DNA from 2 places in the Exiguobacterium sp. A1_3_1 genome. Region 2 is predicted to be linked to the other one. Evidence: a T-box and tRNA genes for the amino acid it is inferred to sense, from the RefSeq annotation. Region 2 holds a T-box; the other holds one or more tRNA genes.
The links. A T-box is a leader RNA that pairs with one kind of tRNA and senses whether it is charged. The one in region 2 lies ahead of alaS (alanine--tRNA ligase), so its partner is inferred to be a tRNA-Ala.
Positions count from the first base shown of each region.

Region 1: it encodes a tRNA-Ala, which carries the amino acid that the T-box ahead of alaS (alanine--tRNA ligase) is inferred to sense. The anticodon was not compared.

Region 1 covers NZ_WBYY01000051.1:7,485-15,062, forward strand. Annotated here, with positions in the region: gene F8N00_RS07460 (ATP-binding cassette domain-containing protein) at 1-1,889, opposite strand, end outside; gene F8N00_RS07465 (redox-sensing transcriptional repressor Rex) at 2,057-2,716, shown strand; gene F8N00_RS07470 (twin-arginine translocase TatA/TatE family subunit) at 2,716-2,916, shown strand; gene tatC (twin-arginine translocase subunit TatC) at 2,924-3,703, shown strand; tRNA gene F8N00_RS07480 (tRNA-Ala) at 3,807-3,882, shown strand; gene F8N00_RS07485 (S8 family serine peptidase) at 4,104-7,578, shown strand, end outside.
Region 2 covers NZ_WBYY01000078.1:5,717-13,294, forward strand. Annotated here, with positions in the region: gene mnmA (tRNA 2-thiouridine(34) synthase MnmA) at 1-401, shown strand, start outside; gene F8N00_RS09755 (tetratricopeptide repeat protein) at 415-1,080, shown strand; gene F8N00_RS09760 (VOC family protein) at 1,125-1,673, opposite strand; gene F8N00_RS09765 (ATP-dependent RecD-like DNA helicase) at 1,790-4,015, shown strand; T-box leader at 4,058-4,268, shown strand; gene alaS (alanine--tRNA ligase) at 4,325-6,967, shown strand; gene F8N00_RS09775 (IreB family regulatory phosphoprotein) at 7,002-7,271, shown strand; partial or broken gene ruvX (Holliday junction resolvase RuvX) at 7,268-7,578, shown strand, end outside.

The DNA of each region.
Region 1 (7,578 bases), on a different contig from region 2:
TCCCATCGTTCCATTAATTCGAGCAAATCGACATCAATCTGATCACGTTCTGCCGAAAGTGCCGTTGCTTTCGGAATGTCATTGAAGACTTCCGGTTCGCAAAGCAACTGTTCGATCTCCGCTGAACGCTGTTCGAGCCGCTCAATGTCTTGTTCGAGTTGTTCGATTTGCTGACGGCGCTTGCGCTCTTCCTTCTGCGCTTCTTTATCGATCGTCTTCGATGCCGTGACTTTTGCTGCTTTTGCTTCCTCGGCTTCAAGACGAGCGATTTCTTCTTGCTCTGCTTTCTTTTCTGTATAGTACGAATAATCGCCAAGGTACTCTGTCACACCGGTTTCACTCATCTCGATGACACGGGTCGCGATCCGGTCGATGAAGTAACGGTCGTGAGAGACGAATAGTAGTGTTCCTTCATAGTCGACGAGCGCATTTTCGAGGACCATCTTCGAATCTAGATCTAAATGGTTCGTTGGCTCATCGAGGACGAGGACGTTCGTCTTCCGGAGTTTCAGTTTCGCAAGCGCGAGACGTCCGCGTTCGCCACCAGATAACTCATGGACGATTTTGAAGACATCGTCACCGCTGAACAGGAATTGCCCGAGGACAGACCGGACTTCTTGTTCACGCATCAGTGGCCATTCGTTCCAAATCTCATCGATGACGCGATTCCGGTCATTGAGTTCTGCCTGCTCTTGATCGTAATATCCGATCGAGACGCCAGTTCCGAAACGGAAATCACCGAAGAGGGGGCGTAAGCGACCGACGAGGACTTTTAAGAGCGTCGACTTTCCGATGCCGTTCGGTCCGACGAGTGCCAGTGATTCACCGCGTTGCAAGCGGAACGTGATGTCTTTTGAGACAGCTTCTTCGTAACCGATCGCCAGTTGATTGACTTGAAGAACGTCGTTCCCGCTCTGTTTTTCAATCGGGAAGGACAGGACCGTGCTACGCTCATCGCCATCTGGTCGGTCGAGTCGGTCGACCTTCTCGAGTCGCTTCCGGACACTTTGGGCACGTTTTGTCGTCGTCGCCCGAGCGATGTTGCGTTGAATGAAGTCCTGCATCTTCGCGATCTCTTCTTGTTGCTGTTCGAACTGTTTCATTTCTTGATCGTACAATGCCGCTTTTTGTTCCAAGTACTTCGTGTAGTTACCGGTGAATTTACGGCAGACATTGCGTGACAGCTCATAGACGACATTGACGACTTGGTCAAGGAAGTACCGGTCGTGCGAGACGATTAGGACGGCGCCACGATAACCACCGAGGTAACTTTCGAGCCAAGCAAGCGTATCGATATCGAGGTGGTTGGTTGGCTCATCGAGAATGAGGAGCTCTGGTGCTTGCAGGAGCATCTTCGCTAAGGCGAGACGTGTCCGTTGACCACCGGATAACGTTTGGATCCGGCGCGAATAATCGTCCGGATAAAAGCGCATGCCGTGCAGAACGGAGCGGATATTCGCTTCGAACTGATAACCACCCGCTTCTGAGAAGTCGTGTTGCGCTTGATCGTACGTCTTTAGGAGACGATCGTACGCGACCGGATCGTTCAAGATATGCTCCATGCCCATTTCGATTTCCATCCGGCGTAGTGTTCGTTCTTGTTCCTGCAAATGTTCAAAGACGGTCAGCATCTCGTTCCAGATCGTCTCGTTCGATTCAAGACCACTGTCCTGCGCGAGATAACCGATTTTGACATCTTTACCTTTCATGATGTCACCCGAGTCATGACTGAGTTCGCCAGCGATAATTTTGAGCAAGGTCGATTTACCGGCACCATTTCGTCCGACGAGCGCAATCCGGTCGCGCTCTTGTACTTCCAATTTGATATTTTCTAAAATCGGCTCAACGCCGAATGATTTCGAGAGTTGGTTGACTTGTAAGAGTATCATTTCCATCCATCCTTCCACCCTTTAGTCTATCACGAACAAAAGCGCGAGGTCCTGCGGAATATATTATTTGTGACTCTATGTGAAGTGGTTTACAATCAAGGAGAGTAGAAAGCTTTTTGCAAAGATTTGGGTGCCACGATGGATGTGGCCGAAGGGGGAACTGCAGGATGAATGGACCAGACACAAAAATTCCACAAGCGACAGCAAAACGGTTGCCGCTATATTATCGCTTCATCCAAAGTTTATACAATTCAGGCAAGCTCCGCGTCTCTTCTGCTGAGTTAAGCGAGGCGGTGAAGGTTGATTCAGCAACGATTCGTCGCGATTTTTCCTACTTTGGGGCATTAGGGAAGAAGGGGTATGGATATAACGTTCAACATCTCTTAACGTTTTTCCGCAAAACCTTGAATCAAGATGAGGTGACGAATGTTGCCTTAATCGGGGTCGGTCATCTCGGAACAGCGTTTGCAAATTATAACTTTTTAAAGAATAATAGTACTCGGATAGTCGTTGCGTTTGATGCGGACGAAGAGAAGGTCGGAACAACGACGCATGACGTTCCAATCTATCATGTTTCGGACATGAAAGAACAAATCGAAGCGAATCAGGTCGATGTTGCCATCTTGACGGTTCCATCCCAGTTCGCGCAGTCAGTAGCGGATGAGTTAGTCGAGTATGGTGTGACTGGCATCCTGAACTTTACGCCCGCGCGGTTGAACGTGCCAGCGAGCGTCCGGGTCCATCACATCGATTTATCGATCGAGTTGCAGTCGTTAGTTTATTTCATGAAGCATTATTCGCAATCAGCTGAAGGAGTGAAATCATAATGGAAAACCTTATCCCGTCAACTATAGCATTCATCGGACCAGGTAGCTTAGCACTAATCGGTGTCGTCGCATTAATCATCTTCGGACCGAAGAAGTTACCTGAACTTGGTCGTGCTGCGGGTCAGACATTGAAAGAGTTCAAGAGCGCAACGAACGGTATCATGGACGACGATAAAAAGGATGAACCGAAAGAGAAGTGATTGAATCATGGCGATTGATCAAGAACAAAGCGTGACGTCGCATCTGGACGAACTGCGTAAACGGATCGTCTGGTCGCTTATCATCGTCGTCGTCCTGTTCGCTGTTGCATTTCCGCTCGTCCGACCGCTCGTTCGCTTCTTGCAAGCGGACTTAAAAGAGCTCGGTATCGGTTTGAATGCCTTCAACGTCGCAGATCCTTTAATGTTATATTTGAATCTTGCGTTCATCATCGCAATCGTGTTGGCATCACCGTTCTGGATGTATCAACTGTGGGCATTCGTCCGCCCTGGTCTGTATGACAAGGAGCAAAAAGCGACATTGACGTATATTCCGGTCATCTTCTTTCTGTTTTTGGCTGGTGTAGCCTTCTCGTACTTTTGGTTGTTACCTTTCTTATTAAAAGTTTCGACTGAACTAGGGAAGGAACTCGGAATCGAACAAGTCATCGGAGTCGAGAACTACTTCAGTTTCTTAATCCGATTAACGATTCCGTTCGGTCTTCTTTTCCAATTGCCGGTCGTGACGATGTTTCTGACACGTCTTGGTCTCGTGACGCCAATTTTCATGCGAAAGAATCGGAAATATGCGTACTTTGCGCTGTTCGTCGTTGCGGCATTGATCGCACCGCCGGACGTGACGTCACACTTGATGATCTCGGTCCCATTGTTCGTTCTCTATGAGATCAGCATCTTGATTTCTGCGCGGACGTACAAAAAGGTCTTGATCCTCGAGCAACAGGCAGAGCTTGAACGACAGGCGGATTTGATGCGTGAATTGAATAAATGAATCGTGAATTCCTTCCGACGATTTTGGAAGGAATTCTTTTTATGAAAGCGTTATTTTTATATTGATAAAGCAGTTAGCGATGCGTATACTAAAGTTAATTCATGGGGGCTTAGCTCAGCTGGGAGAGCGTTTGGCTGGCAGCCAAAAGGTCGTCGGTTCGATCCCGATAGTCTCCACCATATTCGTACACTTCAAACTCTTGAGGATTCAAGAGTTTTTTTGTTTTTCTCAAAATATGGAAATGTAATATAAAGTGTCAATAAAAACAAATAATTATATAAAACAGACAGAACTGAATTGTTTATTTCCATCTATTTCATTAAACTAAATATACAGAATTTTCGTTTAACTGTTTTGTTGGTAACATCATTATAGTTTTTTAGAAAAGGGGAAAAGAAGCATGAAGAAGGAAATCGCACTCTTGGCAGCTGTCTTAATGACATCTTCCAACTTGGTCAGTGCTCAAGGAGCACTGTCCTCGCAAGATAAGGCAAGCGGTCAAAAGCCGCACGCCCTCTCACTTAAGAAAACAGGACAGGAGAAGGTGTATAAGCAGTCTGACAAGGTCCGTGTCGTCATCGAGATGGAGCAGAAGCCGGCGATTCAAATTGCGCAGGCACAAAACAAGCGGTATAGCACATTGAGCAATGCCGAAAAAGAGTCGATTAAGGATCGCCTCGTAAGTGTCCAAAAATCAGTCAAGTCAGCGATCGCTAAAAAATCGATTCCCGTTACATATAAGGAAAGCTTCACGACCGTCATTAACGGATTCAGTGGTGAAGTCAAGTTCGGCGACATCGAAGACATCAAACAACTCGACGGAGTCAAGAGCGTACATATCGCCCATGAATACGCGCGACCGAAAGCCGATAAAGGTGCAAAACCAGATATGTTATATAGCAAAGATATGGTTAATGCAAAAGAAACATGGCAGGACTACGGCTTCAAAGGGGAAGGGACAATTGTAGCGGTCATCGATACGGGGATTGATCCGTCGCATAAAGATATGGTGTTGAGCCCAGAGACGAAGATTGATTTGACTTCTTCAAAGGTTGAAAGCGCCAAAGAATCAAAAGGACTAAAAGGGAAGTATTTCACGGAAAAAGTCCCATACGGCTATAACTACGCTGATCACGATAGCGAAATCCGTGATTTAGGTGCAGGTGCATCGATGCACGGAATGCACGTAGCGGGTACGGTCGGTGCTAATGGAGACGAAGCGAACGGTGGTATCAAAGGGGTCGCACCGGAAACACAACTCCTCGCGATGAAAGTATTCGGAAATGATCCAGGCATGCCATCGACATTCAGTGATATCTACATCAAAGCGATTGATGATGCGATCGCCCTCGGAGCGGATGTCATCAACATGAGTCTCGGTTCGACAGCATCATTCGTCAACGCAGATGATCCAGAGCAACGGGCAATCGTCAACGCGATGAACAACGGGATCTTATGTGCGATCTCTGCTGGAAACTCGGCATTCACAGGACATGGTGCAGGCAATCCGTATACAGCGAATCCTGACATCGGTGTTGTAGGATCTCCAGGGTTGATCAGCCAAGCGCTACAAGTCGCATCGCTAGAGAATACGAAATTAACGCTTGAAGGTATGGCACTGACGATTGACGGACAGGATGCTGGGTATTTGGCGTACCAAAAACAGGACTCGCCGAATCCGATTAAGGTATTCAACAAGGAGAAGCAAGACGTCATTTATGTCGGCGATGGTCAAGCATCGAACTATCAAGGAAAAGATGTCAAAGGAAAAGTTGTTTTTGTTGTGCGTAACGGCAGTTTCAATTACGGTATGATTCAAGCAGAAGCTGAGAAACAAGGAGCAGCCGGTGTCATCGTTCGTGGACGAGTCGATCATGGGGATTATGTCAGCATGGCACTTAACAATCCGACGATTCCGATGGTGACGCTCAGCATCGCGGATGGGAATGATCTTGAAGAAAAAGCGAAAGCAGGAAAAGCAATTGCTGTCACGTTCGATGGAAAAGCGGTCTCAGCAGATAACCCAGTAGCGGGCGAGATGTCTGATTTCACGTCATGGGGTGTCACACCAAATCTTGATTTCAAACCTGAAATCACGGCACCGGGTGGAAAAATCTACTCGACGCTCAATGATAACGAATATGGCGTCATGAGTGGAACATCGATGGCAGCACCACACGTCGCCGGAGGAACGGCACTTGTCATGCAACGAATCGCGAAGGATTTCAAAGTCGATGGTGCGACACGCGTTAAACTCGCGAAGAATATCCTCATGAACACGTCACGTCCACAGCTTGATAAAGGGCAGTATAATGCTGAAGCGAAAACTGGTAGCTTCTATTCACCACGTCGTGAAGGTGCTGGTTTAATGGATCTACGTGCTGCGATGAAAACACCAGTCGTCGTTACGGAAACGAAATCGGGTGAAGGAAAGGCTGCACTCAAAGAGGTCGGCGAAAAATTCACATTCACGCTCGATTTGAAAAACTATAGTAGCGAAAAAGTGACATATCAATTAGCCGGAACGGTACAATCGGATCTCGGTGCAGAAGGAACGAACTTCCTGGAAGCCAACAATATTTATAAGAAAAACTCAGTGGATGCGGTCGATCCGAATAAAGGAACTTTCCCAATCTCATTCGCAGTCGGTTCGAAAAAAGCAAGTTCTGTCTCCATCAATCCGAAGAGCTCAACGAAAGTAAGTGTATCGGTCGATTTGAAAGATACAGTCGATTGGGCAAACGGTCTTCCACTTGAGCAAGTCTTTGAAAATGGCTACTTCGTTGAAGGTTTCGTTCGTTTAATCGATACGAAGAGTAAAAATCCGGAATTGACAGTGCCGTACGTCGGATTCAAAGGAAAGTGGGATCAGGCACCGATCGTCGATGCACCGCGTTATGACGAAGAGAAGACATTCTACGGATTAACTGGATTAGCGACAGAAGTAAAAGATGATTTCGAGTTCCTCGGCACGAACACGGCGGGAAAAGTCGTTGAAAACAAGGTTGCGTTCTCACCGAACAACGATGGTAGCGTTGACGAGGCGTTCCCAGTCCTCTCGTTCCTTCGTAATGCACGAAAAGTCGAGTATTCGATTCTTGACCGTAATAAAGCAACACTCCGTAAATTAGATCTACAAACAGACGTTGTGAAGAACTATTATGATAGCGGTTCTGAAGATGGGTTCACACCCGTCACAAGTGCGGCTTGGGATGGAACAGTCAATGGAAAACCAGTCAAAGACGGTCTTTACTATTACCAAGTGAAATCAGTCATCGATTATCCGAATGCGAAATGGCAGTCGAATCTCTTCCCCGTCTATATCGATACGAAAAAACCAGCAGCAACGGTTCAATGGGATACTGCAAAAGAAACGCTTTCATGGACAGCAGGCGATCAAGGAACAGGTATAGCGTCGTATGACATTCTCGTTGATGGAACAAGTGTCCTCAAACAGCCGCTTGCGCCGACAGAAAAAGCATATGAATTAAAAGGTCTCTCGAAATCGGCGAAGATTGATTTCGTTGTCAAGGATTATGCAGGAAATACAGTGACGAAATCGGTGAACACGACAGGCATCGACAAGGCGGTACCAACCGTCCAAATCGATACACCGGTCGCACTCGGTCTGTCGACATCTAAAGTGGTTACTATCGCGGGTCATGTATCCGATGAGTCAGGGATTAAATCATTCAAAATTAACGGAAAAGCCGTCCAGCTTCGTTTTGATGCAGCAAAACAGCAGTACGTGTTCAGTCATGATGTGACCTATACGAAAGATGGCGTCAAATCGTTTAAAGTCGAAGCTTATGATGGAAAAGGAAATCGCTTGGTATTTAGTCGTCAAGTCATTCTAGATTCGACATTGCCGACTT
Region 2 (7,578 bases):
ACTATACGATGGGGCAACGTCATGGACTCGGTATCGGTGGCGACGGAGAGCCTTGGTTCGTCGTCGGGAAAAATTTAGAGGAGAACATCCTCTATGTCGATCAAGGATTCCATAACGAATTGTTGTATTCGGAAGGATTACTTGCTTCAGATGTCAGCTGGACATCTGAGCGTCCGGTCGGTGAGACATTCCGTTGTACGGCGAAATTCCGTTACCGTCAACAAGATACAGCCGTCACGGTTCGTGTCCTCGAAGATGGACTCGATGTTTCATTTGACGAGCGTCAACGAGCAATCACACCAGGACAAGCAGTCGTATTCTATGATGGGGACATCTGCCTCGGTGGTGCGACGATCGATGCAGCCTATAAAGCAGGCGAACGCCTCGCTTATCTAGCGTAAGGAGCAAAAGAAGATGAACTATAATGAAGTAGGATTCCGGCATCTAGAAGCTGGAAATTATGAATTAGCAGCGCAAGCGTTTAACGACGCGATCGAAGAAAATCCAAAAGATCCGACAGCGTACGTCAATCTTGGAACATTACTCCAATCGATGAACGACGCTGATCGTGCCCTTCGTTTTTATGATCGGGCACTGATGATCGATAATACGTTTGCGAGTGCCTATTATGCAAAAGGGGCGCTGTTCTTTGCTGCCGACAAACTCGTCGAAGCAGAGGAATCATTGCGGGCAGCGTTATTATATGGACTTGACGACGCGGATCTCCATTTCATGCTGGGGATGACGTATCAAAAACTTGGTGATCCAGTACGTGGCTTACCTCGTCTACAACGCGCGTCAGAATTAAACGGTGTCGATATCGAGATCGCGTTTCAATACGGACTTGCCTTAGCGCAAAACGAGAAGTTGGAAGAAGCGGTCGAGATGTTCGAGCACGTCTTGATGCTTGACGAAACGCATACGGATGCACGATACAATTATGCGATTGCTCTTGCTTTCCTCGGTCAACAGGAAGCCTGTTATGCAGAACTCGAAGCCGTTCTTGCCTACCAGCCGGAACACGCCCTTGCGCGGGACGCGAAAGCGAAGATGGATGCGTTATTAAAACAAGCAGACTGATATAAAAAAGACGATTCCGCTTGGAGTCGTCTTTTTTATGCTATTTAATTCCCAACTTCACGGATGACACGAAGTGGTGGACCGGAAAAGTCTTCATAGGCTTCATCCATGTTTTTCGTGTACAGTTCGATGACGTTATTTTCCGTATCCTTGAAATAAGCAGAATGCTCTTTTTGATTCGAGGTCTCCTGTTCGTCCCATTCTCTGAGCTTCACGGTGATCGATGCTTCCCGCAATTGATTCAAGGCTTGCTGGAACTCGTCCTTCTCAACGTAGAAAGCACAGTGGACATGGACACCACCTTCATCGTACAACGTGTCCCATTCGGACACTGGTAAGTGTTTGACGGTCCGTTCTTCCATCGTAAAGTCCCGTTTCAGCCACAGACCGAGTCGAGTGTTACCGCCAATGTAGAGCCACGTTGCCCAAACCCCATCTTGCTTAGATTGTTCTTTGCTCGGTTCAGCGTCCTCAGGAGCCCATTGCTCGACGACTGGAATGCCTAGTGTCCCATTCCAAAAGCCGACCGCACGATCCATATCCTCGACTTCAAGTACTAATTCACACAATCCTGCAATCGGTAAACGTGCCATCCTTAAACTCCTCCTCTTAACGAAATGTTTCAGGGTATCTTTCCCTGATTTAAAATCCGGTAAACGAATGCTATGATGAAAGCAGCGAATGAAAAAGAGAGAAAGAAGGTGGAGTGATGGAGCACCCCCATCAAGTCGTCGGGCGCGTCAAACGTGTGCTCTTTTCTTCTGAAGAAGAAGCACACTCCATTGTATTGGTCGCCGTCAAAGAAAAGAACTTTGAACTGAAAGAAACCGAGCTCGTCATCACGGGTACTGGGGTTGGGATCGAACTCGGAGGAACGTATCAAGCATTCGGTCGTCTCGTCGATCATCCCCGGTTCGGAAAACAACTGAAGGCGGAGCTGATTCGACGATCGGTTCCGATGACAAAACATGCGACGATCCGCTTCTTGACGAATGGTTCGTTCACCGGCATTGGTCCGAAGACAGCGAAAAATATCGTCGATGCTCTCGGAGAAGAGGCAGTGGATCTCATTTTGAAAGATGAACGGGTACTGAATCAGGTGCCTGGGTTAAAACAAAAACAAGCTGACATCATCTTGAGTCGACTCGCCACGTTATACGGTGTCGATCAGTTGATGCTGTTCTTAGCACCGTTTGATGTTACACCGAAGCTAGCGGCAAAGATTTATGCTGCTTACGAAGGGGACGCCATGGCGCGAATACGAGAGAATCCATATTCCTTGATGTATGAAGTGAATGGGATTGGTTTTAAGACAGCCGATCATATCGCATCACATCTTGGACTCGTCGGATTACACCCGGAGCGCGTCGCTGCTTCGATCATGCACATATTAGAACAAGAAGCAGGAGAGGGACATGCCTTTGCGACAGTCGACTCGCTATTGCAACGGGCGCCCCGGTTGCTTGGTGAAGACCCAGGGGAACGGCTAGAACAAGCGATTGAACTGTTGCTCGCTGAAGATAAGGTCAAGCTCGAAGAAGGCTGTTTGTATTTACCGACGATCTTTTATGCCGAAGTCCGAGCGGCGAAGGAACTGGCGCGCGTCATGGCGAACGGTGCCGAACAGGAAGTCGATGTCGCGACGATCCTTGAAGCAATCGGGCATCTCGAAGAACAGTTTGGCATGGAATATGCGGCGCAACAGCGGGAAGCGATCGAGTTAGCGGTCAAAGCACCGTTAATGGTTCTGACAGGTGGACCCGGTACCGGTAAGACGACTGTTATCAAGGGAATTTTACATGCCCTGCAAGAAATTCATGATTGGCCGCTTGAGAAAAGTCGCGTCAAGACGGGGGATGTCTATCCGTACGTTCTTGTCGCACCGACCGGACGCGCCGCTAAACGTCTATCGGAAGCAACGGACGTCCCAGCGATGACGATTCATCGTCTATTGAAGTATGACGGAACGAACTTTCAGCTAAATGAAGATCAGCCGATCACGGGGAAAGTACTGATCATCGATGAGTCGTCGATGATTGATATCTACTTGTTATCGAGTCTGCTCCGTGCTGTGCCGAACGGCATGAAAATCTTGTTCGTCGGTGACCGCGATCAGTTACCATCCGTCGGTCCAGGGCAGGTTCTGGCAGATTTGATGGATACGGAAGGGATTCCCGTCGTTCGTTTGAACGTCGTCCATCGCCAAGCGGAAGATTCTTCGATTTTACGGCTCGCGCACGATTTGAAGAACCGGACGACGTCAGCTGATTTGTTATCACCACTTGCGGATCGTCGCTTTTACACCGCGTCTCCGCAAGAGACGTTACGCGGCATCTCAGCCTTCGCGGAAAAAGCACTCGCAAAAGGGTATTCGAAATTCGATGTTCAGGTTCTTGCACCGACTTACCGTGGTCAGGTCGGAATCGACGAACTGAATGTCGCCTTGCAACGCGTCTACAATCCGGAGGAACCGAAGAAACGTGAAGTCAAACAAGGCACCCGGATTTACCGGACCGGGGACAAGATTCTTCAACTCGTCAACAATGCGGAAGAGAACGTCTATAACGGAGATATCGGCGAAATCGTCAATATCTTCTTCGCCAAAGAAAACGTCGACAAGGTGGATAAGATCATCGCCCGCTTCGACCAGACGGAAGTCGAGTACAACCGGAGTGACTGGGATCAATTCACGCATGCCTACGCGATTACGATTCACAAGGCACAAGGGTCCGAGTTTCCGATCGTCTTGATGCCGGTCTATTTCACGGGAGCATTCAAGCATTCCCGAAACTTGATTTATACGGCGGTCACCCGTGCGAAGTCGAGTTTATTATTGTTCGGCGACCCACGAGCGTTTCATAAAGCGTCGCAAGAAGAGGAGCCTCGGCGCCGAACACGATTGATTGAACGACTCGGTGGGGTGACAAAGACTTGACGGATGCTGTGCGATAGGTAATAATCACGATAGATGAATGGACGTAACACGTTGATGGAAGATAAGTAAAAGGAAAACTCGAGTCCAGAGAGAAGTGAGTCTGCTGCAATCACTTTCTCGAGTTCCTTTGAAGCTCCTTCCGGAGTCGGGTGTAAACACCTGCGGGTCATCCCCGTTATCAGATGTTCGAGGTAAGCAATGGATTGCTTACGAACGAGGGTGGTACCACGGAAGCGATGCTTTCGTCCCTTTTCAGGGATGAAGACATCGCTTTTTTGCGTCCAAATAAACCAATGGGGGTAACTGTTCATGAAAGCTCTAAAACCATTAACGGGTGCACAAATCCGTCAGATGTATCTTGATTTCTTCCAAAGCAAAGGGCATGCGATCGAACCGAGTGCTTCACTCGTACCGGTCGAGGATCCATCGCTCTTGTGGATCAACTCGGGGGTTGCGACACTCAAGAAGTATTTCGATGGTCGTGTCATTCCTGATAATCCACGTATCGTCAACGCACAAAAATCAATCCGGACGAACGATATCGAAAACGTCGGGAAAACAGCACGTCACCATACGTTTTTCGAGATGCTCGGAAACTTCTCTGTCGGTGATTACTTCCGTGAAGATGCGATCAAATGGGGCTGGGAACTCTTGACGAGTGATGACTGGTACGGTCTTGACCCAGAACGTCTCTCGGTCACGATTCACCCGGAAGATGACGCAGCGCGTCAAATCTGGCTTGAACTCGGCGTACCGGCTGAACGGATCATTCCACTTGAAGATAACTTCTGGGAAATCGGTGAAGGTCCATCTGGTCCGAACACGGAAATCTTCTTCGACCGTGGACCTGCTTTTGGAGACGATCCGAACGATTCAGAACTCTACCCAGGTGGCGAAAACGAACGTTACCTAGAGATCTGGAATATCGTCTTCAGTCAGTATAACCACGATGGACACGGCAACTACACGGAACTTCCGCGTAAAAACATCGATACAGGAATGGGACTCGAACGGATGGCATGTGTCATGCAGGACGTGCCGACGAACTTCGATACGGATCTGTTCATGCCGATCATTCACAAAACTGAAGAGATCAGCGGTAAAATCTACCGTGATGATTCGAAACTCGATGTAGCATTCAAAGTCATCGCAGACCACATCCGTACCGTATCATTCGCGATCGGTGATGGTGCGCTTCCTTCGAATGAAGGACGCGGATATGTCCTTCGTCGTTTACTACGCCGTGCGGTTCGATATGCGAAGATGCTTGGAATCGAGCGTCCGTTCATGTATGAACTCGTCGATACGGTCGGGAACGTCATGGTCGACTTCTACCCACAAGTGCCAGAAAAAGCGGACTTCATCAAACGCGTCATCAAAAACGAAGAAGAACGTTTCCATGAGACACTGCATGACGGTCTTGCAATCTTGAACACGGTCGCTCAGACGTCTAAGGCGAACGGTGAGCATGTCATCAGTGGTGAAGATGCGTTCCGTCTGTATGACACGTATGGTTTCCCACTCGAATTGACAGTCGAGTATGCGGAAGATCATCAGATGTCTGTCGATGAAGAAGGCTTCAAACTAGCGATGGATGCACAACGTCAACGGGCGCGTGCAGCGCGTGAAGAGAGTGGTTCGATGCAACAGCAATCGGAAGTCCTCTCGACGCTAAAAGATAAAAGTACGTTCGTCGGCTATACCGACCTTAAGGCGGATGCGAAAATCATCGCAATGTTGCATGATGGAGAACGAGTCACAGAAGTCGCTGCTGGTGAAGAAGCACAAGTCATTCTCGACATCACACCGTTCTACGCTGAAAGTGGTGGTGAAGTCGCGGATACAGGAACAATCGAAGGCAAAGACTTCGTTCTTGATGTCAAAGATGTTCAAAAAGCACCAAACGGTCAAAACCTGCATACGGTCATCGTTCGTACAGGGATCGCAACGGAAGCTGCAGACGTCGTTGCAACAGTCGAAGCAGCAGAGCGTAAAGCCGTCACGAAAAATCACACGGCAACACACTTGCTTCATAAAGCTTTGAAAGATACGCTCGGAACACACGTCAACCAAGCGGGATCACTCGTTTCTCCAGACCGTCTTCGTTTCGACTTCTCACACTTTGGTGCAGTGACACAAGAAGAGTTGACGAAGATTGAACAAGACGTCAACCAAGCAATCTGGGCATCACTACCGGTTGATATCGAAGAGATGAACATCGCTGATGCAAAAGCAAAAGGCGCGATGGCATTGTTCGGTGAGAAATACGGTGAAACGGTCCGTGTCGTCTCAGCAGGCACGTACTCGATCGAGTTGTGTGGCGGTATCCACGTCGGGAACACAGCAGAAATCGGCTTGTTCAAGATCGTTTCAGAGTCCGGGATCGGTGCAGGTACACGCCGAATCGAGGCGGTAACGGGTGCAGGCGCGTATCGTGTCATGAATCAGCACTTGGAAACACTCGAACAAGCAGCAGCTGTCTTGAAGACGAAGACGACAGAAGTTCCTGTTCGCATCGAAGCACTGCAACAACAGCTCCGTGAGACGGAACGGGCGAATGAATCGTTGCAAGCAAAACTTGCGAACATCGAAGCTGCTTCATTGAAGGACGATGTTGAGGAAATCAACGGTGTGCGTGTGCTTGCGAAACGCGTCGACGTCTCAGATATGGATGCTCTTCGCGGTATGATGGACGAGTTGAAGAGCTCGCTCGGATCGGCAATCATCGTTCTCGGAAGTGCGCAAGGCGAGAAAGTCAATCTCGTCGCAAGCGTCTCAAAAGATTTAATCGACCAAGGATATCATGCTGGTAAATTGATCAAGGAAGTCGCAACACGCTGCGGTGGTGGTGGTGGCGGTCGCCCTGACATGGCTCAAGCTGGTGGAAAAGATGCGTCGAAATTAGAAGAAGCACTCGCGTACGCTTCACAATACGTGCAATCACTGGCATAATAGAAACGTAGTGTATATGAAAGAGGTGATGAACGTGAGTCAGATGGATCAAACGATGAAATTCAACTTTCCGGAAGACGATAACAAAGCAGCGACACGTGATGTGTTGTTGACGGTCTATCATGCTTTAGAAGAAAAAGGATATCATCCGATCAACCAAATCGTCGGCTATCTCCTTTCAGGAGATCCTGCTTACATTCCTCGTCATAATGACGCACGTAATTTAATTCGTAAGATTGAACGCGACGAATTGCTCGAAGAACTCGTGAAATCTTATTTGGCGGAGAGTGGAAATTCAAAATGAAACGTGCAATGGGACTAGATGTCGGTTCGAAGACGATCGGGGTAGCGGTCAGTGACTTGATGGGCTGGACGGCGCAAGGCGTCGAGACGGTCAAGTGGACGGAACCGGATTACCCAGAAGCCTTCAAACGGCTCGATGTCATCATGAAGACATACAATGTCGAAATCCTAGTCATTGGTCTTCCGAAAAACATGAACGGTTCCATCGGTCCCCGCGCAGAAGCAAGTGAAGCTTTTGCGAAGGAAATCGAACAGCATACCGGGCTTGAAGTCGTCTTCATGGATGAACGGTTGACGACGATGCAAGC